Leucothrix mucor DSM 2157: one gene and its partner. The protein of the gene in region 1 purifies or fractionates together with the protein of each later gene. This does not show direct contact. Links are inferred from orthologs where the notes say so. Each region holds a gene or a part of one and is shown in the gene's direction. Other genes may lie near its edges. The genes, in order: LEUMU_RS26130 and LEUMU_RS0113230.

Region 1 (15,301 bases):
GAGCTTCAGGCGCGTCATCATTCAGGTGATTACTGTTGCGCTCAATACACTCCAAAACAGCTTGATCGAATTGCTCAGCAGGAATGCCGACATTAGTGGCAATGCTATGACACTGATCAACAATCTGTTCGATGTTGAGAGAAGCAGAGCCTAATATTTGAGAGTCTATGGCAACAGGCTCCTCATCCAGTAACTCTGGCTTAACGCCATTGCCTGAGTTGGGTGCTGTGGTTGTTGCCTGGCCGTCATTTTCGATCGTGGGAACCCCCAAGGGGAGGGTGCCGGTGGCATCTGTTTGTTTGACGAAGTCAGAAGTTGGATACTTGGGAGCAGCCTGATTAACCCAGTTGTACTTAATGCCGAAGTAAACGACAGAAAAGAACACGATAGCTGCTATAACCAGTGTCCAGAAAATCCATTTAAATTTCATGCAAACGCAACCTTGCCTATCCTGATCGGTAGAAAAGATAATTAGAGCAGAACGCGCGCTGATTAACCAGCGCAGCGACCATACTTTATTTTAATCAAGCTTCTCGTAGTAGCTTTTGGCTATTGCGGCGACGTGATTTTTGGTGATACTTGCGATCCTGTGGTGCTATTTTAGCATTAACCAATAAAAAGCCTGTTACGTTCTGCTTAATCCGGCTTAATGATTCCACTGTGCGCTTAATTCGGGCGGACTGTGTCTTCATATTGTTTTCATTGGTTACGATCAGTGTGCGAGTCGCTAGTGAGGACAATACTAGTGTCTCTGCAAGCCCTGATGCTGGCGCCGAGTCAATAATCACAAAATCAAAGCGTTGCGAAGCTTGTGAGACCAAGTAGGCCATTTTTTCACTACTCAACATGCGCATTGGGTCATCATCAAAGCCACCGGCAGTAATGACGTACAGATTTGGAATCGCTTTAATCGTCTTGGTGATACCAATCAGGTCGGTTTCATTGCCAAGATAATCGGTTAGGCCTACATCGTTTGGAATGCCGATTTTAGTGTGGATTGTTGGATGGCGTAGATCGGCATCAATCAATAGCACACGCATACCCATCTGAGCATAGGCACAAGCCAAGTTGCAGGCAGTAGTACTTTTGCCTTCTTCTTCCATGGCGCTGGTAATCAGTAACACCTGATCTTCACCTTGGTCGCTTTGGAAGCGCATATTTGCAGCAAACACTCGATAAGCTTCGGCGAACTGACTATTGGGCGCTGTTTTACAAGCTAGGGCCAGGTTGCGCTTTACCGCACGTTGTGGGCGAGGAATCATGCCCAGTACTGAGATGCCGGTAAATTTGTGCAAGTCATCTGGAGTCTTAATCGACTGATCAAGCGAGTCACGTAGGAATGCAAAACCAAGGCCCAGCAATACTCCGCCTAAAGTCCCAACCAAAATATTCAACTTTGGATTTGGACGGTATTTTTTGAATGGCTCACGAGCAGGGTCAATAATGCTGATATTGCTGGTATTTGAGTTGGCTGATGCTGCCACTTCAACTTCTTCCAGACGCTCCAGCAAGCCATTGTAGAGCTTACCACTGGAGTCTACTTCACGCTTTAGGGTGTTGTAGTTGATGCTATTGCCTTGCAGCGAGTAAAGCTCTTTATTAAATCCAGCCAGCTCGGAACGCAGTTTACGCTCCTGACGACGAGCAGACTCAAAGTCAGATTCTAGCGAGCCTCTGATGGTGTTCATCTCCGTTTGTAGCTTGGCGCGCGTATCATTCACTTGTTGCTGTAGGCGCTGCATATCGGGATAACCAGGTTTGAACAGCTTAAGCTTTTCCTGATACTCGCCTTCCAGTGCAACCAAACGGCCTTTCAGGCTAATAACGACCTGATTATTTAGTACAGTTGATACGGAACCAGTGTTTTGCATTTCACGGTACATACTTTCTGCAGCAGTGCGGCGTATTTCGGCTTGTACAAGTGCTGAGCTCAGGTCATTCAACTTTCTAACATAGCGGCTTTGGCCCGTATCAATGCTTAGAATGCCGTTCTTGTTGGAGTAATCAACCAATCGTTGCTCAGAGTCTTGCAGGCTTTGGCGGGCTTTCTCTAGCTCGCGGCTCAGGAACTCTTTGGCATATTCGCCGGTTTCACTTTTGGTATCAATCTGCAGTTGAATGAAGTTATTGATAACGCTATTAACTGCGCGCTGTGATTCACTCGGAGAGCTTCCCTCGTAGAATATTTTTACAAGATGCGTGCCATCAATCGGTTGGATTTGCAGATGCTTACCAAAAATCTCAGTAATATCTTCCTGACGTGGTGGTGCAGAGCTCGCAGAGGAATCTGTTTTGGTCAGCTTTGAAAAGTCTGGTAATGAGAATAATTTGAAGAATCCGGCCATGCTTTCTGGTGGTTCGCCAGCCGTTCTCAGGCTTTGTTCCAAGTTCTCTTGTGCGATGACTTTTTCTGCCAGCACACGGCTCTTCAGCATCTCATAACGAGTACGGAAGAAAGGGTCTTGCAGCGAGTCAACACTGGTTGTTCTGGCTTCAGTTTGCCCAAAGCTAACAACTTGCGGGCCTTCACGCTCAATCTGGATTGTCGCATGAGCAACATAGCTAGGCTTGGTGGAGAAGGTAAATAGCAAGGCAAACAGCAGTGTGAATAATGTTGTGAACAGTATTGTCCATTTGCGGCGGGCTAGAATCGCAAAAATATCACGCAAGGAGAGTTCTTTCTCCTGCGGTGGCTGCATAGCCTGTATGTGAGGGGCAGTTACGGGCGCGATATTCTGCGCCCCTGCCCGCTGGTGTACCGCCGGGACTCTTGACATGATGTGATCCTAATTCTTTATTATCTTCTCGTTAACGTTCTTCGGCCGAGGGGTATGGTATGTGGCTAAAGTTCGTCTTATGCGAATTATTGGAATAATATATTTACAATGTTAAGAGCAACGACTGTGTACGTAAACGATTTCTTGATGAATGGGTAGCGAGTGCTCAATCCTTCTGATCAAGGGTTGAGAAAATTGATTCGCAGCATCATTAAGCTCAGTGGATTGCCATCCGTTTGCACAATCAGGTCCTTTCCTTGTAGCTGATTGTTGAAGGTTGTGTTGAGCTCGAAGGTGGCTGTTTTAATCTTGCCATCCCCTTTGGTCACTAGTGCTCCCGTGTTGCCAGCTGCGCTGCTAAGCCATAATTTGGTTTGATTATCATCCTTGTAGCTTAGTTTGACTTGAACAGAGCAGCCACTCAAGCAGCGAGCTTTGATCAGCTCATCGTTTAAGTTAAATGTAAAGCGCTTGGATGCCCGTGCGGCATACTCATAATCAATTCCTGTAGGCAAGTAAAAGCCTTGTCCCCAGTATTTATCAGAAGCTGGCATACGAATTTTCACAGCAGGTTGGCTATCGCTGGTTTCGGTAATCCAACGCCCAAAGGAGCGGAAAGAAACACGATCTTGAGTGCGGCACTCGGCGCGTTGTGGGTATTCTGGCAAGCGATAATCAGCGACATAACGCTCACCCAGCAAGATAAAGGCATCTGGTGTGTTAGCGTGTTGCTTACCCATGGTTTTATCTAAATAGTGCAAAAAATCCTGCGTTTTATAAACAGGATCATCAAGCTTTTTCATGCCACGAGCAAACAGTAGAGAGTAGTTGCGGCGCATCTGTAGTGCCCTTAATGAGCTTACAAAAAACCGATATGACTGATTCTGATAGCTACCATGCTCTGCACGGACATAATCCAAATCCCCATAGAACTCATTTTCAGTTCCCCAGTAGCGTCCTGCGAAGCGGTCAGCAACGCGCTCATCCATATCTAGCGAGCAAGTACCATTGTTGGCTGGAGTGACCTGCATGCCATACACCTGTTGTATGTAACGCATCCAGTGCTCAACTTGGCCGTCACGATTACCGAGACCCTTTTCTAATACATAGCGGGCAATTTCCGGAATCTTTTGATTGTAAGGGTCGGCAATTGCTTCCCATGAAAACTGGTCAACGTTGTTAAAAGCGAGCTTCCAAACGTTTCTCGCAAAAGCCGCTGCATAAACATCAACAATGCGCTTGGTAGACGTTTCTAATATTTGTGGAGTTAGCCCAAAGTTATTTTGTGCTTCGCTTAGTTGGGTAGGGGACATATTAAATTCGCCCCAGCCATCTTTAAGTGCGAAGTTACGACAGTCGCCGCGGTACTCACCATCACCAATTCCCAATTGCACACCAACGACCTGTGCCTTTCCAGCAAACCGTTTCGCAAATTCTTTAATGTATGGCGTGAGTAGCTTGAGGTATTGGGAGTCCCAGAAAATCAGAGTGCCAGCTTTAGTGTGGCGTAGTTGGCTAAGCGCCCAGTCTGGCGTTTCACATTTTGAATAAGTTTCTAGACGCAACACAATTTGTTGGGCGGGGCGGTCTCTAATGGCACTTTCCAGTTCATCAAAGTTATAAACGCCTGGCGCGGGATTGGTTTTGTCCCAGCGGACAATGTGAAAATCAGCTGCAATATAGTCGTCGTCACCACGAGTTTCTGAGGCTAAACCTCCGAGCCGATTACGTTTAGCATAGCTTGGTAAGCGCCAGTCCATACCATTAATAACTTCAACATTAGCTGTGGCGACGGGCTTGGGTGCTGTTCTTGTTGTAGGTGCCTGCTTGCTGGCTACCGGTGCTGCAGTAGCTGGTGATATGGCTGGTGTTGATTGCCTTGTTATCCCGCTAGGGGTAACCACAGGAGCTTGCTGTTCAGTTGTGGAATGTGTTGTGTTGTTAAGCTGGTTCAGAAATTGTTCGTAACGATGATCTGGAATCAGTAGTGCAACGGTGATTAACAGCAGTAATGCACAAAGCATTAGAATAAACAGTAATGTTTTAATTGTTTTCATTATTAGTACAAGGTCATAGACAGCTTGTCCGTGATTCTAGCGTTGATCGTTGTTAGAAAGCTGAATGCCAGCAACCAGCGGTTGTATTTTGACGATGTTGGGTGGGTCGTAAATCCATCCTTCGGAAAAATAGCAGGTTTTATCAGGCTAGCTATTAGGCCTCTGCAAATCTGGGGTATCGTGTTTTGATATAAAAATAATTAAAGAAAACATACGCAATGGCCAGTCTCTTTAAAGTTTCACGTGCAAACGCTTCAATACCGATTGTGGTCGCACCACCGATGGGCATCGTGCATAAAATGACGTGGATGCTTTTATTGTTGATGATTTTCCTGATCCCATGGGGTGAGGGGCTTTACGATGGTTTAGCTAAAGTTGTCGCAATGCCGACACTGGCATTAACACTGCTAATGGTAGTGCTGCATGGCTCACATCGTGATTTTTCAGCATTCAACCTATTTGCACTGCTGCTGGCGGTTTGGTATCTAGTCGGGATTTGGTGGACGCCAGCCATGAGTTGGGGGCCGGAAATTCTGAAAACGTACTTCATGCTTATCATGATGTCGTTTATGTTTACCTACTTGATTAATATTCCTTATAAGTTTCGCTGGGCGTATCAGGCTTATGTCTGCGGGACTTTGACCGCAACCGGCATTATCTTTAACAATTTTTTAAACGGTGTGACCGGCCCTTATTACAACCGTTACACGGTTGAGCATATCGAAACCGATAATATGGCCATTATTCTGTCATTAGGTATTCCAATGGCGGTGTGGCTTTACACACAATATCGGCACCCACTGGCTAGGTTATTTAATGTTGCCAGCATTCCCATCATCTTCTACGGAATCTTTTTAACCGGTACCCGAACTGGTCTGGTCACGGGAGTGATCGGTTTAATGTATCTGGCATTCACACAACGCAAAGCGTCGTTCAATCTGAAAATGATTTATACCGGTGGTGTAATTGGGGGGGCGATAGGCGTTGTTAGTCTTGCGCCAGCGGCTTCGGTAGAGCGCATTTTCTCACTAGGTAAGTCTTTGAAGTCAGGGGATTTGAACTATCGGGAAGTTATTTGGCAGCACAGTATCGATGCGTGGAAGGACAGTCCGCTTTTGGGGAATGGAACTGGCTCATTAGGCGTAGTGCTAAACCCTTATCATGTTGAATTTGCTTGGGCGCACAACTCCTACGTGCAAATTCTGACTGAGAATGGGCTCATTGGCTTGGCGATTTATTTGCTGATGGTTGGTAGTTTGCTTTACTACGCGCTGAAGTGCGATATTGAAACAAAGTTCTTTTTGCTGACCTTATGGGTGACGATTGCGGTGTCCCAGATGACGCTTCACTCACAAAACCTGAAAGAAATCTGGTTTGTATGGGCGGTGATCGGCGCTCATGGTTTGTACTATTCGCGGAAAAGAGCGGCAGAGCAAACAGCGCTCAAGCAAGCCATGTATCGGGTGGCCTAGCTCATCCTAAAGCTTACATGACGCTTTTACGCTGATCTTTTTAGAAACCTGCCCGATAGTGTATCAGGCAGGTTTTGCTAACATTTATTCTGTGTAGCGACTCTGCAAGTAATCAAATACTGAGAACAATCCCATAGCTTCTCCACCGATCGGCCGTCCGGGGCGATCACGAATATTAAAGGCCATCAGATCAATATGTCCCCACTCAATATCATCATCCACAAATTCATTTAGATATAAAGCAGCCGTGATTGCGCCACCATAGCCACCAGACGTTGCATTCATCATGTCAGCAACAGTGCTTTTGAGTCCGCCAAAGTAAGGCTTATACAAAGGCAATTGCCAGATCAACTCTTCGCTTTTAATCGATTGCTGATGAATATCACGAGCTAACTCATCATGGTTGCTGAATAATACTGGCACTTCGGTGCCTAATGCCACGCGGGCAGCGCCAGTAAGTGTGGCAAAGTCCAGAATCAGATCAGGTTCGTCTTCACAGGCTTGCGTTAGCGCATCACAAAGTACTAGACGACCTTCGGCATCAGTATTGTCAATCTCGACGCTGATACCACTGCGGGTCACAATCACATCGCCAGGGCGAAAGGCATCGCCGGAAACAGCATTATCAACGGCTGGGATCAAGACTTCTAACGACACAGGAAGCTTAAGCGACATAATCAGCTTAGCAAGGCCAAGTACATGCGCCGCACCACCCATGTCTTTTTTCATTTGGCGCATTGAGGAAGATGGCTTCAGGTCTAATCCACCAGTATCAAAACACACACCTTTGCCCACTAAAATAAGCTTCTTATGCTCAGGGTCACCCCAATGCAATGACAGCAAGCGTGGAGCATGGTCGCTCGCGCGGCCAACAGCATGAATTGTTGGGTAGTTCTGCTGCAATAATTCATCACCAACTACTTCACTAAAGCGGGCATGATATTCCGTGGCTAGCGTGCGTAGCTCTTGGGATAAATGCTCTGGCATCATGTGGTTCGCTGGCATATTGATAAGATCGCGTACGGTGCATAGCGACTCATAAAAAGCCATCACGGTCGTTTTCATTGACTGAGGCAAATGAATTAATGCGCTGCGTTTATCCTTATCAATGAAGTGATCAAACTGGTAACAACCCAGTCCCCAACCAATCAGCGCTTGGGTCTGTTCGGCTTCGCTCCAGTTGCAATGCAGTTGGTAGCGCTTAGCGGGTAGCTTGGATGGCAGTCCAGCCAGCGCCCAGCGTCGCTCACCGGTTTCCGGAATGCCAATCAGTACTTCGCTTAAATCGCCGTGTTCATTGCTGATTAGACAAAACTCACCTTCGCCGGCCTGAAAGCCTGATTGTTTAATCCAGTTAGCAACGACCGGTTTAGAGAGCTTGATCAGTGAGTCGAGCTGGCTTTTTGGAACCGGCGTAAGTGGGATGTAGTCATGAGTGAGGTCACTGGTATAAGGCATAGTAGGTGCTCGGGTCAGGTTGTTGGCTTAATTGCTCAGCGCATTGTTTTGTTGGTATAGCGTATCAGTAATTGCCTGATACTCCGGATGTGATTGGTCAATAACACCTTGTCGCAATAACAGGTCAATATTGACTAAGTTGCAGTTATCTTTGAATTTATCGCTGGTTTCGACGATCTCCGCCATTTCTTTCAGTGACATCAATTGGAAAGACTCAACTTCGCCGTCGGTATTGTGCGGTACAAAGTCTTCGTCCAGCCACAGGTCATAAATGAAAATGCCATCATTGTTAATGCCGCGATGAGTGGCTGCGCAATAATGAATTTCACCTTCGAAGCTGGCGGTTCGAGCGACGGACTCTGGAATAGCGGCCTCTTCACCGGCCTCTTTTACTAAGTTATCGAGCAAGCCGATGCCCTCAGGTTGGCCACCAGCGACCATTTGATCTAATTGGCCCGGCCAGAAAGGTTTGCTTAATGAGCGCACCGCAACCCACACATAAACACCATCCGCTTTTTGCACCAGACCATTCATGTGAATGCCGTAGCCCTTAATGCCAAGAAACGCGACAGCGGCCCGCTCGATCAACATCATCGAGTTACCGCCAAAGGTCGTACTAATGCTGTATTGCTCACCGACCCATGAATCGATTACGCCTTGCTGGTGCAGGCTGCGCATAATGGGGTCAACTGCCTGAGTGCGAGCTTCCGGAGTATCCAGAGCTGGATTCAGGTACAAACCTTCGCCATCAGCATCAAACACCTCAGGCCAATCCAACAGATGACTAATGTGATTTTTATGGGTTAAACCGTAACACTGTTGACCAATGTAGAACGGTAAAAAGTCTTCAGCTGCGAATTGATTGCATTGCCGGATATGTCTTAGATAGCCCATAGTTATTGCATTTCCGATTTTGAAACATACAAAAGTACCTTATCCAGCCAGCGGGTGGGGAGAATTCTGCGCAAAGTCCCAAATAAGTAAGTGGGGAAGGTGACGTAATAACGAGGCTTTGGCTTGTTACTTTCCAATGCATGAATGACTTTTGCCAAAACGGCCTCGGGCGGTAGTGTAAATGGCGCGCTGGGGCCAACGGTTTCCATGCGTTTTATTTGTCGCTGATACTGTTTGCGGTGAACGCTGCCTTCGATATCAATATTCGCTTTTAAGGCTGCCAGAGAGTTGGGGCGAAAATGGCTAGTGACCGGGCCTGGCTCGATCAAGCTAACGTCAATCTTAGTGCGGTGAAGTTCTAAGCGCAGCGTGTCGGCAAAACCTTCCATGGCAAACTTGCTGGCATTGTAAGCGCCACGATATGGCAGAGTGATTAGGCCTAACACGGAGCTATTAAATAAAATTCGCGCAGCACTTTGTTTTCTGAGTAAGGGGATCAAGCGATTGGTCAGTTCCATCGCGCCAAACACATTGGTAGCGAATTGCTTTTCCATGGCTTCTCGGCTTAAGTCTTCAACAGCACCGGCTTGTCCGTAGCCGGCGTTATTGAATACCGCATACAGCTCGCCATTGCATAAGGTTTCAATGGTCTCAACGGCATTGATAATGCTGTTTGAATCACTGACATCCAGCACAAAGCTTTCTAGCCCTTCTTGCTGTAGGCGCGCTACATCGTCAGGCTTTCGAGTGGTTGCCAATACGCGGTAGCCTTTGGACTGCAAGCCTTTGGCCACGCAGTAGCCGATGCCACTTGAGCATCCTGTAATCAGTATAGTTTTCATGCGGATAATCCTACCAGAAAGTCCTTTAGAAAATCAGTAACAGATCATTGCTACGAGCGATGGTATTTAAACATCAGAGAGGAGGTGAGGGTGTTACAAAGGCGGATTTAGGTGGTGAGCAGTAAACGGGAGATTTGCGCCCGACGTGGGGTATCGGACACAAACCAGATGACATAGGCTTTAGTAAGCACCTTTGCCATGAAAAATAACGGTGACAGTTTTTAGCATCAATACGAAGTCGGTGTGCAACTTCCAGTTTTCGATGTAATAACAATCAAGACTTACACGCTCACGATAGGTGACATCATTTCTGCCGCTAACCTGCCAAAGACCTGTCATACCCGGACGGGCTGAGAGATATTTTTGAGTCAGTGCGCCATAGCGTGGTAACTCATCAGGCACAACCGGACGTGGGCCAACTAAGCTCATGTCGCCTTGCAGTACATTGAATAACTGTGGCAACTCATCCAAGCTGGTCTTGCGCAGAAAGTTACCAATCGCCGTAATGCGAGGATCATTCTTCAGTTTGAAGTCATTTTCCCATTCTTCACGCGCTTTAGGGTCTGCTGCTAATACTTCTTCCAGGCGTTGCTTGGAGTTCATCACCATGCTGCGAAACTTGTAACATTTAAAGGTTTTTCCGCCGTAGCCAATCCGTTCTTGTTTATAGATGCTTGAGCCACCGTCGCGGCGAATCAGCAGTGCAATAATGGCCAAGATAGGGGAAAAAATTATTATTAATACTAGTGATCCAATACAGTCCACCGTTCTTTTTAGCATATTATTGCCAAGGTCTATACTGGAGCCCTTCCATTGAGCCGTCACTTTTTCCATTGTCTATCCTCGTAGATAGTTATAATTTGAGGGGTGGGGGTAGTAGGTTTTTCGCTATAGTTAATTCAGCTGCCGTTAATTTGGAATGCATTTACTATCAGACGGTAGCGAAAAGGGAGCCGGATGGTCGGTAGGTGATTTTGTACTCAGAGAGAGTGCTTAAACTCTGCGCGACGAGAGTGTGTAAAGTGTGCGCTAGAGGGAGCGCTGGCGTGACGTTAACGGGCGAGTAATAAAGTATTTTGGTTGCTTCTATAGCCTTGAAAAGTCTATGCTTCGCGCCAATATTTCAGTGACTGAAGTTCTATTGTATTTTTTGAGGTTAAGCATGCCAATTTACGAATATCAATGTGCCGAGTGCGAGCATTCCGAAGAGTTTATTCAGAAAATAAGCGATGCACCGCTAACCGTTTGTCCTGCCTGTGGCAAGCCAGCGTTAAAGAAGAAGATTGCGGCAGCGGGCTTCCGTTTAAGTGGTAGCGGCTGGTACGAGACAGATTTTAAAAGTGGAAAGAAAAAGAATTTAACGGATAGTGGGGGCTCTAAAGAAAGCTAGAGCCCCGCGGGGTAATGCGTTGATGGTTTAGCTGTATTGCACGCGATCTAGCATGCTTTGGTGCATGGCTTTCGTGTTACAAGCCAATACTGTTGTTGTGTCTAACGTCAGTACATTGCCAGACAAATCCGTAAAGCAGCCGCCTGCTTCGTTAACAATAACGGACAAGGCGGCGATATCCAGAATGTTTACATCTGATTCGATAATGATGTCGATCTTGCCACTGGCTAGCAGGTGGTAGTGGTAGAAGTCACCGTATCCGCGAATGCGATGCACATCCTGAATCAGTCCACCAAGCGTTTGCCACTGTGGCTTGCCTGCGATAGTCGCGATATTACCCAGCGATAATGTGGATTTACTTAGCTCTTGAATGTCGCTGACCTGTATTTTTTCACCGTTAAGCCAAGCGCCTTGGCCTTTTTCCGCATAGGCCATTTCTTTAAAGCCTGGCGCGTTTGAGACGCCGACAATCAGCTCACCTTTATACATCAGTGCAATTTGAGTAGAGAAGAAAGGGTAGCCGCGCACAAAGCTCTTGGTGCCATCAATGGGGTCGATTAACCAGTTGTAGTCCGCATCTTCATTTACTTTGCCGGTTTCCTCACCAAAAAAGCCATGGTCAGGGAATGCATTCAAAATGATCCGCTTGATGGTTTCTTCCGTTTCGACATCCGCAATGGTGACGGGGCTTTGATCGGGTTTAATTTCTACTTCAAACTCGCCGGCATAGTACTTATCAATAACCAGTTGGGCGGCTTGAGCGGCTTCGATCGCTGTTTTCAGAAACGGTGACATGCTAAAATTCCTTAGATAAATTGGCTGCGGTATTATACTGAAAATAATGACAAATGCGTGCCTGTTCTGCCATTGCAGATTTGGCTGCACAATTGATAATTTTAATTACTGAGATAAATGCATGAAATTTTTAACCGGATTAGCGGCTGTAGTATTACCTCTGACACTGACCGCAGTGAGTGCGCAAGCTTTGTATGGCCCACATGAGCACGGCACCATGGCGGTTGCAGTGACTAAGCAGGACTCAATGATCACCTTCAAGATGGCTATCCCATCGATTGACTTGCTCGGCTTTGAAGATTCTCCGGAAGGCGTGGAGCGTCAGCAATGGCTTAACATGCAGTATGAAAAGCTGTATCAGGAGTCTGCATTACCAGCTTTATTTAAGGTCTCTCCGGCGGGCGTTTGTGTGCCAAATAGCTCACATATGGAATCAGATATGTTGACCTATCATAAGCACGAAGATGACGATCATGAGCATGCCGATGAAGAAGATGGCTCGCACAAGGTGGGTGATGCTGATGGTCATAGCGACTTTGAGCTAACGTATGTGTATGACTGTTTAGACTCTTTGAAAAGTATACAAATCACCTTTGCTGAAGTATTCCCAAGTATTAAAACGGTTGATTTCTATGGCGGCGGCGACTTTAACGGCAAAATCGTGCGTTCAAGTCCGGCGGATGACGCTATTCTGACTAGTGACGATTTATAACAGCCCAAGGGCTTGAGGTAAGCAGCACTTGGATACTCAGCAGCGAATTGAAAGCTTCTTGGATGCACTGTGGTCGGAGCGCGGCCTCAGTCAAAACACGCTCGCGGCTTATGGACGTGATCTTAAAGCGTGGGGAGAGTGGCTGGAAAAAGAGCCCAAGCTCACGTTGACTGAAGCCGATAGTGTGAATGTGCAGCAGTATCTGGCTTTTCGCGGTAAAGCGGGGGCTAAGAGCAGCAGTATGGCGCGTGTGTTATCCAGTTTGCGGCGATTTTATCGTTACCAAGTGCGCCAAGGCACGGTCAGCGAAGACCCTACTTCACTAATTGATGCGCCGCGCATTGGTCGCAGTTTGCCCGGTTCGCTGTCAGAGACTCAGATCGATCTGCTGCTGGAGGCGCCCGATATCGAAGACATGTTAGGGCTGCGAGATCGGGCTATGCTTGAATTGCTATACGCCACTGGTTTACGAGTATCCGAATTAGTGACGCTAAGCTTATCGCAGATTAATTTGCAAATGGGTGTCGTCAGAGTGATTGGTAAAGGCAGTAAAGAGCGATTGGTGCCTTTGGGTGATGTGGCGGTTGATTGGGTGAATGAATACTTCAGTGTGTCACGTCCGGAGCTGATGCGAGGTCATGGCGTTTGCAATGATGTCTTTGTGACTCGGCGCGGTGCAGGGATGAGTCGTCAGGCATTTTGGTACCTAATTAAGCGCTATGCCGTACTGGCCGGTATTGAACAAACGCTGTCACCACATACCTTGCGGCACGCTTTTGCGACACATTTATTGAACCATGGGGCTGATTTAAGAGTCTTACAAATGTTGTTAGGCCATAGCGACCTGTCAACCACTCAGATTTACACGCACATCGCACAAGCGCGTCTGCAGGAAGTTCATCAGCTGCACCACCCCCGCGGCTGACTATTAAATGACGGTAATGGTTTTAATGTATCCATTCAGCCTGCTGACAGCGTATTCTGATTAACGTATTTAAAAAAACAGGGTATTAAAACTAACAATGATTAATTTAAAACAATTGGCACTGACAATCAGTTTTTGTCTGGTTGCGGGAATAAGTTTTGCGGCTGAGTCGACGACTAAAGCAGTTGATTCAGATGCGGTGGCACAAAAGCTGAATGAAGTGCTGATTAAGACGTTTAAATCACCGCCAGATTCAGTTGGCGAAAGTCAGATTCCGGGCCTGTATCAGGTCATGTACGGTACAGAAATCGTTTACCTGAGTTCCGATGCGAAGTACTTTATTAGTGGCGACTTGTTAGACCTGCAAACCCGTCAAAACATGTCTGAGCTGGCTCAGCGTGATGTTCGTAAAAAGATGATGGATGAGTTTACGGGTAAGCCGGTTGTCTTTAAAGCGAAGGATGAGAAGCACGTATTGCGCGTATTCACCGATATTGATTGCGGCTACTGCGCTAAATTGCATCGTGAAATCGAGCAGATTAATGACAAGGGCATCACTGTTGAGTACTTGGCGTTTCCACGTGCCGGTTTGAACTCACCGTCTTACGATAAAATCGTTAGCGTGTGGTGTGCAGATGACCAGCAGGCAGCGATGACTAAGTCAAAAGCCCGTCAGCCAGTTGAAAACAAAACCTGTGCTAACCCTGTCAAAGATGCTTACGAGTTAGGCCAGCGTTTAGGTGTAAACGGAACCCCTGCATTATTGACTGAAACAGGTCAGCTAATTCCAGGTTATATGCCTGCAGATCGTTTAGCAGCCATGTTGGATGCTGATGCGCCAAAGACCGTTTTTAACCAGTAACAGAGCAATTCGCTTTAAATTATTTGAGGGCTTAGGTATACTCGGATTTTAGCATTACACGATACAGGAGAGCGTCGTCACCTAGTGTGTACGGCCGCCGAAGACGCAATTCCGCCCGGAAACGCTCAGGCATAAAAGACTGTTGGATGTGCTAACTCTGGAGAGTGAAGCGGTAACCGCTTCTACCGAAGGGCTTAACCTGTGCTGTCAGCGCAGGGAATATCTCAGGTATCAGGACAGAGGGGCGGCAGATGATAAAACATCTGCCGCCCCTTTTTTATGGAGACTGATACCGATGACACAGCGTACTGCACTATACGATCACCACTTACAAGCTGGCGCAAAGATTGTTGATTTTGCTGGATGGGAAATGCCGATTCACTACGGCTCGCAAGTTCAGGAGCATAATCAAGTCAGAACTGCAGCGGGTATGTTTGATGTCTCGCACATGGTGGTTGTTGATATCACTGGTGCTCAATCTCAAGCATTTCTCCGTTACCTGCTAGCCAATGACGTTGCCAAACTCAAAACTTCCGGAAAAGCCCTGTACAGCGCCATGCTGAATCCTGAAGGTGGCGTGATTGATGACCTGATTGTTTATTACCTCAATGACGAGTTTTACCGCGTAGTCGTGAATGCCGGTACGCGTGATAAAGACCTTGCTTGGCTAAATCAGCAAAGTGGCGCGTTCGATGTCACTATTACCATTCGCGATGACTTATCTATGTTGGCTGTTCAAGGCCCGGATGCGATCAAAACTGTTCAGTCCTTATTGCCTGAATCAAGCCTTGAAGCGGTTTCTGCTCTAGGTGCATTTTATGCGGCTGAAGCGGGTGACTACTTTGTGGCACGCACGGGTTATACCGGTGAAGATGGCTATGAAATCATGGTGCCTAATGAGCAGATTGGCTCATTCTGGGATCAGTTGTTGGCCGCTGGCGTAGCGCCGATTGGTTTAGGGGCGCGTGATACCTTGCGTTTAGAAGCGGGTATGAACTTATATGGTTCCGATATGGATGACAGCACGTCACCATTGATCTCCGGCATGGGCTGGACGATTGCATGGGAGCCAGCAGATCGTAACTTTATTGGCCGTGATGCGATTCAAGCAGAGCGT
Region 2 (15,440 bases), 200 kb from region 1 along the record:
CATCAGGCAGAGAAAATTAGTGATGCACTACGGGCATTACAGCAGGATGGTCTGAACGAGCAGTTAAGTAGCTCGGATTTGTTGGTACCGCTATTTGGTGTTTACCAATATCAGCTGCAAAATATGTTGCCGGAGTGGCGCGCTTCCTTGCTGGATATTACTAGCACACTGAAAAACTATTTATATCGCTTGCGCCAAGTGGAGCCTGAGGCGCGCCGCATTCGTAACTTTGCCCATTTCTTGAATAAGAATCGGGATTATCAGGTGCCGGATGCCGAAGACCTGCTGGAACTGCCAGCGTGGTCGGCGCGATTTGATGGCTTGCGCTTAAAAATCCATCCGGATTTAAGTGAAAACCGTACCAGAGAAGCATTGGTAGAAGTGGCGCAAAGTATTCCGCCTGCTCCTATGACCATTGATCGTGAGCGTAAAGCGGGAAGTTTGGTCGGTGAAGGTCATGATAAAGCCACGGTGACAATCAAGCCGAACCCTGTTCAACTGGCTTTTCATCATTATGTAGGGGCGGCGATTGAGTCGGCCAAGCCGCTTTCGGCGCTTCAGTGGAAACAGCAACATGAGGAGTTTTCTTCGCTGAAAGATGAAATGTGGTTGTTGTATGTACTGCATGCCACGCAGATGTTAAATGTGAGTACCAATGCGCGTTGGCGCAAGTTACAGGTTGAGCGCATGGAGGCCCCGGCGGCCTATGGGCTGTCCGGGAACATTACTGTTTCGGATATTTCTGTATGGAAAGGCGTTTAATAAATCGACTATTGAAGTTAGTTCAAAGTGAAGAGAGCCGCGTTCAAGCAACGGCTATGCTAAAAGGCTTTAGCAAAACTTATGGGCTTGGGTGTTTAGTTGGTACTCAGATTGAGTTTTCAGAGAAGGATAAAGCTCTGATCAAGAGTCTACTGATTCAAGGTGAGGGTGTTGATCCTGATAAAGTTAAAGCAGGGCAATTTAATGACCTAACCCGAGCTGAAGCTTCAAAGCTGGGGAGCAATGAAAAACTAACTACCCGTCCTGTTCGTGAAGATCGGATTGCTGTGAAGGCTCTACCTGCACAAGCTTTGTTACTTGGCATTGAAAGGTTAACGCTGCCTGATGGCAGTAGTCTGGATGTGAACTGGCAGTGGTTGTTGGATAACTGTCAACACCGCAGCATTATGGCTGTTGAGAACTGGGAAGCATTTGAGAATATTCACAAAATAAATTTTGATATCACCCAGTATGCAGATAACCCGCTAGTCATCTTCAGAGGGGGAGATGAATATAATCAAAAATGGGTTATGTCGCTCTTAGAGGCGATGCAAGTGCCCGTGTTTTATTTTGGTGATTTTGATCCGGCTGGTTTAGGTATTGCACAGAGTTTACCTTGCTTTGGGAAATTAATTGCCCCGCCTGACGATCAGTTGCTAGCCGCTCTCAAGCAATGTAAAAATCATGAGCGCTATCAAAAACAGCTGGGAACTTGGCAGATAACGCTAAATAATAGTAACCACCCTGATATCCTTAAATACTGGCCGCTAATTCGCGAGCATGGTGTAGGATTGCCGCAAGAGTATTTCATCGAAACAAACCGTTAGGAGACCCCATGAAAATCCAGCTTCAGAGCGACCTGCATTTAGAATTTGCAGAGTTTGAGGCCAATTACGCAGCAGCAGATGTGTTAGTGCTGGCGGGTGATATTCATGTCGGCACTAAAGGCGTCGAATGGGCGGTTTCTCTGGGGCTGGATATTCCTGTGATCTACGTGGCGGGAAATCATGAATACTACAACCAAGCTTATCCCACGCTACAGGCCGAGCTTCGGGCAGCGGCTGCAGGCAGCAATGTCCATTTTCTGGAGAATGAGTCTTTAGAGCTAGATGGCGTCGCCTTTCATGGCGCGACCTTGTGGACTGATTTTAAACTCTACGGCAAAGAGTGGACTGGCAAGGCCATGGCCCAATATGCGATGCCGGATTATAAAGTCATTTGGTATGACCCCAGCGCCAAATACCTGACGCCCGATATCACCCAGCAAATCCATACCGACTCACTAAACTGGCTGGCTCAAAGCCTGGAAAGCTCCAAGGCAACAAGCAATGTCGTAATAAGCCATCATGGCCCAAGCCTGAAATCTTCCGCAGAATGCTATAGTGACGATGAAATGACAGCGGCTTTTTTATCAAATTTAGAGGGCTTTATCGATCGCTGGCAGCCGGATTATTGGTTGCATGGTCATTGCCATAATCTGAGTGATTATATGATTGGAGAATGTCGGGTGATTTGTAATCCGCGAGGCTATCCTAAGGAAAAGGGTACCGCGTTTAACGACCAATTGATTATTGAGACGGCTTAATCACTGCCGCGTGCAGTTGCCCGATTGCACGGTCTAAATACGCACCGAAAAAGTCCGGTGAGGTATAGCCTAATAGCTTCTTCGCTTGCTCAGCGCCATTAGCATCGACAAACACCAAGGTCGGCGTCATTGAGGCATCATAGAGTGTGGCTAGCTGGCTGGCGGCGATTTTCTGACCATTAAAATTGACCATATCGTACGCGCCATCAATCTGAATTTTGCGGATTAATACCTTATCGTCATAGTCGCCACTGCGCAGCATCGGTTGCAATAAATCCGCCTCTAGCCGTTTGCAATACTCGCAATATTCCGCGTGAAACATAATCACCAAACCCAATTGATCACTACGCATGGTTTTGCCAAGTGCTTGCAGGTCGTGTGCTTCAATCAGTACGCGTTCTTTCAATGGTGTGGGGCTTATATCGCTGTCATTAGCCAATAGCGAGCTGGTATTAAATAGTGTGATAAAGAATACGATACACGCCAACTGTAATTTCATTTGTAATTCCTGATTGATTTTGCCTAGCAGCCGCTTTTATCGTAAAGTGCTGCACTTTCAAGCCGTTAACATAAAGTCTTCTATGTCCAATATTCTACGTATCGCAACGCGCAAGAGTGCGTTGGCGCTCTGGCAGGCAGAACACGTCGCTAGCCGTTTAAAACAGATCCACCCAGATCTTCAGGTGGAGCTGGTCGGTATGATGACACGTGGCGATATTATTTTGGATACTCCATTAGCAAAAGTAGGGGGTAAAGGCCTGTTTGTTAAAGAGTTAGAGACTGGGATGCTTGATGGCGTGGCGGATATTGCCGTGCATTCGATGAAGGATGTACCAATGGCGTTTCCGGAAGGGCTGCATTTACCGGTAATAATGGAGCGTGAAGACCCAACCGATGCGTTTGTTTCAAATACCTTTGAATCGATTGATGCGCTGCCGTTCAATGCGCGAGTGGGAACCTGTAGTTTGCGCCGCCAAACCCAAATTCGCGAATACCGCCCTGACTTAAAAATTCTGGATTTGCGCGGCAACGTCAATACGCGCTTAGCCAAGCTGGATAACGATGAATATGATGCCATTATTCTGGCGTCCGCTGGCTTGATTCGTTTGGGCTTTCAAGACCGAATTCGCCAAGGCATTAGCACCGAGCAAAGTTTGCCAGCCATTGGGCAGGGTGCTGTAGGTATTGAGTGTCGTAGTGATGATCCGAGAATTAATGCCTTATTAGCCCCATTAACGCATGAAGAAACCTCAATCAGAGTTCGTGCTGAGCGCGCTTTAAACAATCGCCTCAATGGTGGTTGCCAGGTGCCGGTAGCGGGTTATGCTGAGCTGAATGGCGATCAGATTTACCTTCGTGGACTAATCGGTTTTCCGGATGGCTCAAAGATTTACCGCGCAGAAATGACCGGATCTGTGAATGACGCCGAAGCGATTGGTGTTGCGGTCGCTGAAGACCTGTTGGCACAAGGCGGGCGCAGCGTGTTGGAAAGTATTGGCATTCACGTCGCCTGATGGAAGCCGGCTTAGCGTTAAAAGGGCGGGGCATTGTGATTACCCGTCCTGCGCACCAAGCCGGACCGGTGAGCCAGCGTCTGGAGTTACTGGGCGCGACAGTGTTGCAGTTTCCATTACTGGGAATTGCCGAACCTCAGAATATTGCCCGCAGTCAGCAGCAATTAGCTGACCTAGCGCATTACGATACGCTTTTATTTACCAGCCCTAATGCGGTCGAGTCTGCACTGCAGAAACTGGGCGCAAGCATTCCGGAATCAGCGACCATTGCCTGTATTGGGCAAAAAACTGCGCAAAGTCTGGAGCGCTTTGGAGTGCAAGTCTCCATCGTGCCCGATGCGGTGTTTAATAGCGAAGCATTGCTGGCAGAGCCCGAGTTTCAGCAAATGCAGGGTAAGCGCGTTGCCATCATTCGGGGTGAGGGCGGTCGCGACTTATTAAAATCCACCTTAAGCCTACGTGGTGCTAGCGTCGATTATATTGATGTGTATCGCCGTATTTGTCCTGCGCACGATTTATTGCCATTGCTTAAGTTTCAGCAAGGGGGGCAACTGGATATAATCGCGTTGACCAGTGCTGAAAGCTTGCGTAATCTTTTTACATTAGCAGGCGGCGCGGCGTGGCTGGATGGGGTAGCATTATTGCTAGGCAGTGAGCGCATGCAATTAGCGCTTAAAGAAACAACGCACCATGGGCCAGTTCATCTGGCAGCAGACCCTAGTGATGACAGTATGTATCAGGCACTTTTGGATTGGGCGCGGCATTTATAAATATAAGGTAAATACTAATGATTGAGCAGTCAGCAGGCGTTGAAAAGCAACTCAAAACCTTGCGTAAACGATCGATTTTCACGTTATTTCTAACGTGGATGGCACTGTTTTTTACACTCATTGGTATCGCTGCGGGTTATAAAAACTTCCTGCGGGTGCATGATCGGGCGACTCAAGCGAAAGCTGATGCCGAGATTGCCAAAACCTTGTTACCGCAACTGGCGCGTAAAGATGACGTAGGAGGCTGGCAGCGTGACGTTCGCCAACAATTAAAAACCAGCAGCCTGCAGTATGCCAATGAACTGGAAGAGCTGCGGGTCATAAAGGATAGTACGGCTCAGGTTGCGGATGCATTGAATGATCAAGTCAAAGCCTTAACCATCCAGCAACACATCGTAAGTTCTCCCTCCTTGAAAACGCAGCAATGGCAGCTTAATGAAGTACGCTATCTGCTACGCATGGCTTCCCGAAAACTGACATTGGAGCGTGACTCGCTGAGTGCCAAGCAGGCTTTAAGAGAGGCTGATTCCTTATTGGTGGAGTTGGCTCACCCGGACTTATTGCCGATTCGGGCACAAATTAGCCGCGATATAGCCATGCTGAAAAACTATCAGCCGCTAGACTTTGCCGCATTTAACAGCCGTATCGACCGATTGATGCAGGATTTAAAACCGGCTGCGATTGTGACGGCGACAACGACTGGTGAGGCCGTTCCGCTCTTGGAGAGCGGCGGACGTAATGATTCATTACTCGATCGTATGAAAGACAGCATTAATGATGCCATTGTGGTGCGCCCTTATGACGAAGCCTTGGCCCAACAGATTAGTGGCGATGCCACTGAAGTGCGCTATCAGCTGCTGCGCTTGAGATTGGAGAGTTTAAACCTGTTGGCACTGCGGGGTGAGCAAGCGGCGTATCAACAACAGCTTAAACAAATTCGTGTTTTGCTAACTCAGGAGCAAACGGGTGTTAGCCCAGCGATTACCGATAGCTTGGCCGAGCTGGAGCGGGTTAATCTTCGCCCACCACTACCTGCGCTGTTGGCGGCAAAACAGTTCGATGAATTGCTGGCAACACTGGATGAGGCTCACCAATGATTCTTTATCCCTTTCTAATCCTCGTATTTATCGGCGTTATCTACATTACGGGGTTGATGCTGTTGCGCAACTCTCAGGATCTGGTGATCTTGTGGGGAAATAGCGTCACGATTGAGACGAGTACCTTTGCTTTGGTGTTTGGCTTACTGGCAGCTTTTATTGTGGGCTACTTCGCATTGATGGTACTGAGTTGGACATTTTCAATGCCGCGTCGAGTGGCTAAAGCCCGTGAGCAAAAGCGGATTACGCAGGCACAAAATCAGTTAAACAGTGGTTTGGTGAGTCTGGTTGAAGGGCATTGGGATCAAGCTGAAACTGCTCTAGTCGCCAGTGTGTTTGATTCTGAAACTCCATTACTAAACTATCTGGGGGCTGCACGAGCGGCTCACATGAAGCAAAACTACCTGAAGCGTGATGAGTATCTCAAAGCGGCCAGCGCCTATGGTGAAGAGGCTGAGATTGCCGTTGCCGTATCACAAGCGGCCATGCAGATGGAAAGTGAGCAAATTGAACAAGCTCGGGCGACGTTGATTCATCTTAGAAAGCTGTCTCCAGAGCATCCTTATCCCAATCAATTACTGGCGAAAGTGTATTTGTTACAGGAAGATTGGAAGCAGTTGGCACAGTTAGTACCCGAGTTAGTGGAGAAAAATCCTGCGGATATTGCAGAATATGTGCCTTATATGCAGCGTGCAGTCATTGGTTTATTTGAGTCCACGGCTGGCAAGCAAGATTTACCCGCGCTTGAAGCCATCTGGAAGCATTTCCCTGAGATTCTGCAAGCGGAAACCTATGCGCTTGAGGCTTACTGCAAAGCCTTGACCAATGCCGGTGGTGGTGACTTAGTCGCACCTTTACTGGAAGCTAGAATTGATCAACAACCACAGCGCGAACTAGTCGCCTGTTATGGGCGTATTCAGCACCGTTACCCCGAGCAAGCCTTAGCTCATGCCAAGCAATGGCAGCTAGCGATGGCGGGCGATCCGGAGTATATGCTCTGCATGGCTCGACTGTCTAAGCAATGCAAAGATATGAAAGCGAGTGCAGACTTTTACGAGCAAGCGTTGGGGCTGGTGCCGGATAAACGTGTGTATCATGAGTTTGCCGAGCTGCTTTGGCAAATAGGTGATATTGAGAACTCAGCACGCTGTAATAGACAAGGTTTACGTTATTGCGTTCAAGGCAAGGCACGCCCCTTTAAGCGAGACCTGCAGCAAGTAACCGCCTTATCGGAAAAGCCTTAAGCTGCAACGTTTAATACCGTAAACTGGCACAAAATAACAACAAAATCGGTGCCCGATATGGACTTTAAAAACTTGCTGCGAATCTTGGTTCGCAATGACGGATCAGATCTTTATTTAACATTCAACGCGCCGCCTGCCGCCAAGTTTCAAGGTACCTTGCGTGCGCTAGGGCCAGACAAGCTCGATGCTGAAACGCTGGATGAGTTGGCTAAAGAGCTGATGAATGAAGATCAGCAAAAGCAGTTTGAGAAAAAGCCGGAAATGAATCTGGCACTGGATGAGCCGGGTATTGGTCGCTTCCGGATTAATATCTTCAAGCAGCGCACGCATCTGGCAATGGTTATCCGAAATATCAAAGTGGATATTCCCAATGCAGATGTGCTCGGTTTGCCGAGTGTGCTCAAAGACATCATCATGGAAAAGCGTGGCCTGATTCTGTTTGTGGGTGGAACAGGCTCTGGTAAATCAACCTCGCTAGCCGCATTGATTGATCATCGAAATGCTAATTCCACCGGCCATATCATCACCATTGAAGACCCGATTGAATATGTGCATCCGCATAAAAAATGTCTGGTCAGCCAGCGTGAAGTGGGTGTGGATACCGATAGCTATGAAGATGCTCTGGAAAATACCTTACGCCAAGCACCTGATGTGATTTTGATTGGTGAGATTCGTACCGAAGAAACCATGGAACATGCCTTGGCCTTTGCGGAAACCGGCCATCTTTGCTTATCCACCTTGCATGCCAATAGTGCCAATCAGGCGTTGGACCGTATTATCAATTTCTTCTCGGAAGAGCGCCGTAATCAGCTATTGATGGATATCTCGCTAAATATTAAAGCCTTCGTTTCTCAACGTTTGATCCCAACGATTGATGGCAAACGCGTGGCAGCCATTGAGATTTTGATTGGCACGCCAATGGTTCAGGATTTGATTATGAAGGGCGATATTCACGCGCTGAAAGAAATCATGGATAAATCGGAAGAGCAGGGCATGCAGACGTTTGATAGCCACCTGTTCCGCTTGTACAAAGAAGGCCGTATTTCTCTGGAAGAGGCACTGAAAAATGCAGACTCGCCGAATAATATGAAAGTAAAAGTGAATCTGATGCAGGATTTGCCAGGTCAGGATAATGAAGCAAACAGAGAAGCCAAAGAATCTGAGCTGAATAGCTTAATGCTGGAGCCGATTCTGGAAGAAGAGGAAGATGATGACTCTGTTGAGGGTGAAACCGAGCTGGAGGCTTTGATTAGAAGGCAAGCACAGCAGCGCGAGAAGGTTGAGAGTTAATTCTTAAATAACAAACGTATTGTTGTGAATCAAAGGGCCGTATTAAGCGGCCCTTTTTAATGCCTGTCAGGCTGACTCAAGATAAGGCTGTTTACTAGCCGCTAACTGGGCTTCCATGGCACTGAATAAGTTAGCCGGCTTAAATGGCTTGCTAATAAAGTCATTCATTCCACTTTGCATGCAGGCTTGACGATCAGACTCTTGTGCATTAGCAGTGAGTGCAATAATCGGTATCTGCTGATCGAATTCACGAATCTTTGCTGTCGCAGTGAGGCCATCCATGACCGGCATTTGGCAGTCCATTAGGATGATATCAAAGGTCTGCTGTTTGGCTAAATCCACCGCTTCCTTGCCATCATTGGCCACCCATAACGTACAGCCACCTTTTTCCAGTAAGCGCATGGCGACTTTCTGGTTAATTTTATTATCTTCAACCAATAATACATCGGCAGTAAGCGTCGGAGTCGCCACCGCTTTTGGTTTTTCTGGTTTGGGCAAGGTTGCTTGATAGTCTGCCTGAGTGGCAGGCGTAAGCGGGAGTATAGTTCCAAATACTGAGCCGACTCCGGGCACGCTAGCGACTGTTACTGAGCCATTCATCAGTTCAGTGAGTTTACGAACAATAACTAAACCAAGCCCTGTGCCACCAAAGTGTCGGTTTGACCCACTATCAAGTTGTACGAAGGTTTTAAACAAGCGACCAAGGTCATCTTGCTCAATACCAATGCCCTCATCCGTGACCGAAAACCCCGTATCACCTTCGGCATTATTAAAGACTTTAAGCGTAATGGTGCCAGTGTCAGTGAACTTGATGGCATTATTCAGGTAGTTGTTGAGCATTTGGCGAATACGTTTTTTATCCGCAAACACATAATGATTATTAAGCTCACTGCTATCCACTTTGAAAGATAGTGACTTGTGCTCAATCAGTGGGCGGTAAATCGCGTCAATTTCACTAATTAATACTGGAATGCTAATCGGAGTCGGTGCAAGCGTAAGCTCGCCTTCTCTAATTGATGAGTAATCCAGAATATCGGTAACCGTACCCATTAATAGCTCTGCAGAGCACAGTGCGGTATTAATATTCTCTGTATTTTGGGGTGAGAGCTTTTTATCTTCAACTAGCTCTAGTGAGCCAACAATGCCATTAATCGGGGTGCGGATTTCATGGCTCATCACCGCTAAAAACTCGGACTTTGCCCGGTTTGCCGCTTTGGTTTTTTTGGACTCTTCGATGAGTGACTGAGTGCGTTCATCAATATTGTCGCGCATTAGCTGAATCGATTGATAAAGCTGGTCGATCTCATCGCCACGGCGTTTATACACTGGAATTTCAACCGGTCGATTGTGTGCAATTTCTTTGGTGACAAAGCTGAGTTTGTCGATCGCTGTGGCCACTCGATAGCCCATGACTAAAGACACAATGGTACTGATAAAGATTTCAACCGCTGCCAGTAAATACGTCCAAAATGCATTATTGGACAGGGCGGTCATGCTGCGCGTAATGTCATACACAAATTTTGCCGAACCGATTTCAGAGCCATCAATACTGATTGGATCTTTCACTGTCAGGAAGAAGTTTTTCTCATATTCCTTTACGCCATTTTCATCGACCGCTTGGTCCTGAAGGTTATCGGATAAGCCTTGCTTTAAAGCGGGTTCCTGATACTTCGGCACATCACTGTAAGCCTGCGCTAATAACAGACCATCAGTATTGTACAGTTGCACTTGAACAGCGCCTTCCATTGCGACAAAGCGTTGAGCCGCATCATCAATCGTTGCTAAATCATTGACGATTAATGGGGTGGTGACCACTTCACTGAACATGGTACTGGCAAGGCTGGTTTTATCCCGCATGAGTTGGCGAGATTCACGATCCAATGAGTTGAAGTTAACCGCAACAATGGCTAGCGTGAATAGCGTTTCCAGAAAGATAAAGGAAATAACGAACCGAAATCTAAATGACATAATGTTTACCTCTCAGTCAGCGTATTAATTTCGCTCTATGGTGGAGAGGCTAGCTTCAAGCTCTGCAATGGGTTGAAATTCTTCGTTATTACTGGGGATCAGTTTTACCATACTTAGCTTGTCAGTTAGCGCTTTGGGTAGACCGAGTAAAGCCTTGGTTAGCTTGTTCTGAGTCACTGAATCTAAGCTAGGCTTTAAAACAATCGGGTGGCTGGGGTAGGCGTTGGTTGTATAGATGGCTTTAAGTTTGTTCTTGTCATCGGTATTCGAAAAATTATTGTAGGTACGTTGAATACCGCCGCCTATCTCACCCGTGCCTCGTGCAATACCGGAGTAAACCGAGTCGTGCGAGTTTACATATTGCTGAGTTCTATCCAGATTGATATTAACCCCGTATTTGCTCAGTAGCTCAAATTTGGTCAGCAAGGTCGCTGCAAATGCATTTGGTGAGGGGAATAGGAAGCGAGTCTCTTTCGACTTGATCAGGCTGTCAAAGTCTTGGTTGCTATTATTCGCCACTAAAATACCGCGAATGACTTTGCTATCACGAACCACTGCCTGATAGTTTTGAGTGCGGTGAGCCACCACAAAATGATAGGGATTCACATAGGCCATATCGTAGCCGCCGCTATATAAGACTTTTTCAAACTCGGCGATTGAACGCTCGGTTTTGAACACAATCTCATGGCCGGTTTCTTTGGATAAGTGATCGGCGATGGGTTTCCATGCCTTAAACATTTTCAGAGGGCTTTGCTGGGGGACGATACCCAGTGTGTATTTTTCGGCGAAGGCTGCTCCGGAAACACTGGAGAGGATTAAGCTTAGGACAATGGCACGCATGGCTACACTCGACGTTCTGATTTTTAGGGGGATTTTTATTGTTATCCCCACATTAGAGATCAGGTCGACGAGTGTCCAGTTTTTAACGATGAAGGGCCGTAATGAGAGGCGCTGTTAATGCTTGGTATGGTTTTGATTAATGCTCAGCGTGTTGCTTACCCACTAGGCTGTTGATTTGTCTCAATAATTTGTCCGTTACACCACGGTGTTGGCTTAAGGTTTGCTCTGCACGCTGATGGATGGCGTTGCGCTCAGCCTCGGTGAGTTGTAATAGGCTTAAAATTCGTGATTGCAAATCATGTTGATCGGCTTCAACCCAAGCAATCTCAGCATCACACAAAATGTCGAACACATCATTAAAGTTAAAAATAGCCGGCCCACTGACCACTGGAATGCCATAAACGCTGGCCTCCAACGGGTTATGCCCACCGGTTGGAGCTAAGCTGCCACCCATAAATACTATATCAGCAGCGCTATACCAGTAAGCCATCTCACCTAAGCTATCGCCTAGAATAATGTCGCAGTCAGCGCTAAAGCTGGCATATTCACTGCGCCGTTGTACAGTGTAATCCGTATTGATGCAGAGCTGATAAACCGCCTCAAAACGCTCGGGGTGGCGCGGCACTAAAATTAATACCAACTCGGTATGTTGGGTTTTGAGCTGCTGATAACACGCCAGAATTTGCTCATCCTCACCTTGATGAGTACTGGCCGCCACCCAGATTTTAGCGTTGGGTTTTAGTTGTTGGCGCAAGGCTGGCGCATCAGTGGTTTGAGTTTTTGGCAGAATATCGAATTTGATATTCCCCGTAACCATGACCGATTCTGGTTTAGCGCCAAGCAGTTTGAAGTGTTCAGCATCTTGTTCACTACGACAGCCAATACTGGATACTTGCTGCAACGCTGGTTGAATCAATTTGCTAAGGCGCGAATAGCCTTTGGTTGAGCGCTTGGATAAACGGGCATTGGCAATCATCACTGGAATGCTTTGTTTATGGCAACTGGCAATCAAGTTTGGCCAGATCTCAGTTTCCATAATCACCAGTAGCTCAGGTTTGGCAGATTTTACAAAACGGCTGACCGCAAAGGGGAGATCATAAGGGCAATAGGCGTGCTCAACCCGGTCGGCAAACAATCGCTGCGCGGTTTGGGAGCCAGTGGCTGTGGTGTTACTAAGGAGTAAGCGATGTTTGGGGTATTGTTCGAGCAGGGCTTCGATTAGCGGTTTGGCTGCCATGGTTTCGCCCACTGAAACCGCGTGCAGCCAGATTCTTGGCGCAGGTTCCAGATTAATCAATCCGAGTCGCTGCTGCCAATTATTACGGTGTGCAGGGTTTTGCCGGGAACGCCAAAACAGGCGCAGCAATACGAAAGGGGATAGGATAAACCACAGCAATGAATACAGCAGGCGATACAGGGACATTAATATTTCCTTGCATGAACTCTGCCATATTCATTGTGGCAGAGTTAGTAAGTAATGACGCGGGGTAATCGTTTGGCTTGACTAATCCAGTCAATTACCTGATTCAGGCTGGCCATTTTGGAAACAATGCGGTGCTTATTATTCTCTTCCAGAATAGTCGCATGCAGGTTTTCCGGATTACGCTGAGCCAGTTCGGGCACGGTATCAACACCCGCTGCTTCGAGCAAGTCTGCATTTTGAGTGGCGATTCCTTTGATACGGGCTAAGTCCGCACGGTTTGCCCAGGTTAAGATGTCTTTTTCAGAGAATCCTGTGTTGCGTGCTAGCTCCTCACGGCCCTTACGGGTGCTGCAAGTGGCGAGCAATGCTTCAACAGTTTTGATGCCCTGCGCTTCGATGGTATAGGAAATTCGGATGGTTATTCCCTTGATTTCAGAGAGCTTTGCCATAATGTACCTTTTTATTAGTTATTTGCTTGGTCATATTTTGTGGATAATTTTAACACCCAAAAGAGGCTGAGGCGAAGTACCATACGACAAGCTGTATTTTTAATAGGCCATTTACTATCACTGCCTCTTTAATTGTGTCAAAATTCCCGAATTTGCCAAAGCTTGGAAAGTCGCATGAATATTGTTAAAAACTCAGTCGCTACATTACATTACATCCTGAAAGATAATGATGGCGAAGTACTCGACACTGCAGACGAGAACAACCCATTTTTATATATGCACGGTGTGGGTGGTATGATTCCAGGTCTGGAAAAAGCACTTGAGAACGCTGCTGCTGGCGATAATATTGTGGTATCAGTACCACCGGCTGAAGCCTATGGCGAGCGCAACCCTAACCTGACTCAAGACGTACCTCGCGAAATGTTCGCTGGCGTGACGGATGAAGATATGGTGGTTGGCGCACAATTTCAGGCGCAGACTGATCAGGGCGTAGAAATTATTACGGTAGCCGCTATTGAAGGCGATACCATTAAGATTGATGGTAATCACCCAATGGCTGGTGAGACCTTAAACTTTGATGTCAATGTGATTGACGTGCGTGAAGCATCGGCTGAAGAAATCAGCCATGGTCACCCACACGGCCCAGGCGGCCACCACCACTAAGGCACCTTTAGGAAAGCTAAGATAATCCCATGAAATTTGTAGATGAAGCACGCATCCAGGTTAAAGCCGGCGACGGTGGCAACGGAGCCGTGAGTTTTCGGCGTGAAAAATACATCGAGTTCGGCGGCCCGGATGGCGGCGATGGCGGCGATGGTGGTTGCGTGTACCTTCAAGCCAGTAAGGACTTGAATACCCTGTCTGATTTCCGTCATTCGCGTCATTATGAAGCGGACCGCGGAAAGAACGGCCATGGCAATAATATGACCGGACACCGTGGGGCAGATAAAATTATCGAAGTCCCTATCGGTACGGCGGTTTATGATGATGAAACCGATGAGTTAATCGGTGACATCACTAGCGATCAGGAGCGTTTGTTAGTTGCTCAGGGTGGTTTTCATGGGCTTGGTAACCTCCGTTATAAAAGCTCGGTTAATCGCGCACCACGTCAGGCAAAGCCAGGTTCTCTTGGCGAGCTGAGACAGCTCCGGCTGGAAATGCGCGTATTAGCCGATGTGGGTTTGTTGGGAATGCCGAATGCAGGTAAATCAACACTGATTTCCAGCATGTCTTCGGCACGTCCGAAAATCGCAGATTACCCGTTTACTACACTCTATCCAAACTTGGGTGTGGTTAGCGTCGGTGACTTTAAAAGCTTCGTGATTGCCGATATTCCGGGCTTGATCGAAGGTGCGGCAGAGGGTGCTGGGCTTGGGGTACGATTCCTTAAGCACTTAACCCGCACCAGCTTGCTATTGCACATGGTGGATGTCGCACCGTTGGATGAAAGTAGTCCGGCAGAAGCGTTCCGTATCATCGAAAACGAAATTCGCCAATATAGCGATGAGTTGGGTGATCGTGAGCGTTGGTTAGTGCTGAACAAAATTGATGTGTTACCTGAGGATGAGCGTGAAGCGCATTGTCAGGCGATCATTGATGAGCTGGGCTGGGATAAACCGGTCTTTATGCTCTCTGCCGCCACCAAAAATGGTACTCAGGAATTGGCTTATAAAATCATGCAATATATGGATGAGAAGTCAATGGAAGCCGAAGTATCGAGTCACGCCCCTTAAGTGTGAACCTCTATGAGTCGCATTAAATATACTCAGCAAAGCCAGCGCTGGATTGTAAAAATTGGTAGTGCCTTACTCACGCGCGACGGGGAAGGGTTGGACTATGCTGCGATTGCAGACTGGGCTGGCCAGATCACGGCACTTCGTGAGCAAGGGATTGAGGTCGTTCTGGTCTCATCCGGATCAGTTGCCGAAGGCATGAGTCGGATGGGCTGGAAAGTCCGCCCGACGACCTTGCCAGAGCTGCAGGCTGCTGCTGCGGTAGGGCAGGCTGGTCTGATTCAGACCTATCAGACTGAATTTCAAAAATACCAAGTCCAAGTCGCTCAAATTCTATTAACGCATGATGATGTTCGGCATCGTCTGCGTTATCTCAATGCTCGTAATACCTTAAGAACGTTGATTCGCTTAGGTACCATTCCCATTGTTAATGAGAATGATACCGTGGCGTTTGAAGAAATTCGTTTGGGTGATAATGATACACTTGGCGCAGTTGTTGCCAGCTTGGTTGAGGCGGACTTATTAGTCATTCTCACCGACCAAAAAGGCTTGTATAACAAAGATCCGAGACATAACCCTGACGCTGAATTTATCAGCGAAGGCGCAGCGATGAATCCGGACTACGTCAGTTTTGCTGGCGCAGCGGGAACGGCCATCGGCAGTGGTGGCATGGCAACTAAGGTAAAAGCCGCACGTCGTGCAGCGCGAGCCGGTTGTGCTACAGTCATCGTCTCAGGTCGTGAGAAAGACGTGCTAACCCGCCTA

Evidence for each region.
Region 2: the proteins of LEUMU_RS26130 (region 1) and LEUMU_RS0113230 purify together in Escherichia coli (affinity purification with mass spectrometry, with the first as the bait; 2 studies listed by BioGRID). This does not show direct contact. The link is inferred for Leucothrix mucor DSM 2157 from one-to-one orthologs.

What each region holds. Positions count from the first base shown.
Region 1 is NZ_ATTE01000001.1:3,119,263-3,134,563, reverse strand. What follows is about bases 12,556-15,301. They hold LEUMU_RS26130 (DsbC family protein), read left to right. Parts: upstream 12,556-13,419; coding sequence 13,420-14,184; downstream 14,185-15,301. Other genes in these bases: gcvT (glycine cleavage system aminomethyltransferase GcvT), read left to right, coding at 14,480-15,301; xerD (site-specific tyrosine recombinase XerD), read left to right, coding at 12,556-13,322. Outside these bases: LEUMU_RS0114170 (hypothetical protein), read right to left, coding at 1-430; LEUMU_RS0114165 (GumC family protein), read right to left, coding at 525-2,777; LEUMU_RS0114160 (hypothetical protein), read right to left, coding at 2,957-4,834; LEUMU_RS0114155 (O-antigen ligase family protein), read left to right, coding at 5,053-6,306; LEUMU_RS0114150 (leucyl aminopeptidase family protein), read right to left, coding at 6,391-7,764; LEUMU_RS0114145 (DUF4743 domain-containing protein), read right to left, coding at 7,792-8,658; LEUMU_RS0114140 (SDR family NAD(P)-dependent oxidoreductase), read right to left, coding at 8,661-9,500; LEUMU_RS26135 (sugar transferase), read right to left, coding at 9,681-10,334; LEUMU_RS0114130 (FmdB family zinc ribbon protein), read left to right, coding at 10,663-10,890; LEUMU_RS0114125 (inositol monophosphatase family protein), read right to left, coding at 10,918-11,685; LEUMU_RS0114120 (ZrgA family zinc uptake protein), read left to right, coding at 11,807-12,397; more of xerD, read left to right, coding at 12,426-12,555. UniProt on the Escherichia coli protein: Acts as a disulfide isomerase, interacting with incorrectly folded proteins to correct non-native disulfide bonds.
Region 2 is NZ_ATTE01000001.1:2,921,758-2,937,197, reverse strand. The notes cover bases 11,976-14,860. They hold LEUMU_RS0113230 (FKBP-type peptidyl-prolyl cis-trans isomerase), read left to right. Parts: upstream 11,976-13,116; coding sequence 13,117-13,605; downstream 13,606-14,860. Other genes in these bases: proB (glutamate 5-kinase), read left to right, coding at 14,688-14,860; cgtA (Obg family GTPase CgtA), read left to right, coding at 13,635-14,675; LEUMU_RS0113235 (DUF4332 domain-containing protein), read right to left, coding at 12,538-12,942; waaA (lipid IV(A) 3-deoxy-D-manno-octulosonic acid transferase), read right to left, coding at 11,976-12,493. In the rest of the region: LEUMU_RS0113295 (hypothetical protein), read left to right, coding at 1-762; LEUMU_RS0113290 (DUF7281 domain-containing protein), read left to right, coding at 747-1,589; LEUMU_RS0113285 (metallophosphoesterase), read left to right, coding at 1,598-2,347; LEUMU_RS26030 (thioredoxin family protein), read right to left, coding at 2,331-2,846; hemC (hydroxymethylbilane synthase), read left to right, coding at 2,929-3,861; LEUMU_RS0113270 (uroporphyrinogen-III synthase), read left to right, coding at 3,861-4,631; LEUMU_RS0113265 (uroporphyrinogen-III C-methyltransferase), read left to right, coding at 4,649-5,728; LEUMU_RS0113260 (heme biosynthesis HemY N-terminal domain-containing protein), read left to right, coding at 5,725-6,972; LEUMU_RS26025 (PilT/PilU family type 4a pilus ATPase), read left to right, coding at 7,030-8,262; LEUMU_RS28095 (response regulator), read right to left, coding at 8,329-10,230; LEUMU_RS26015 (phosphate/phosphite/phosphonate ABC transporter substrate-binding protein), read right to left, coding at 10,255-11,070; more of waaA, read right to left, coding at 11,207-11,975; more of proB, read left to right, coding at 14,861-15,440. UniProt on the Escherichia coli protein: Folding helper with both chaperone and peptidyl-prolyl cis-trans isomerase (PPIase) activities. Chaperone activity prevents aggregation of unfolded or partially folded proteins and promotes their correct folding.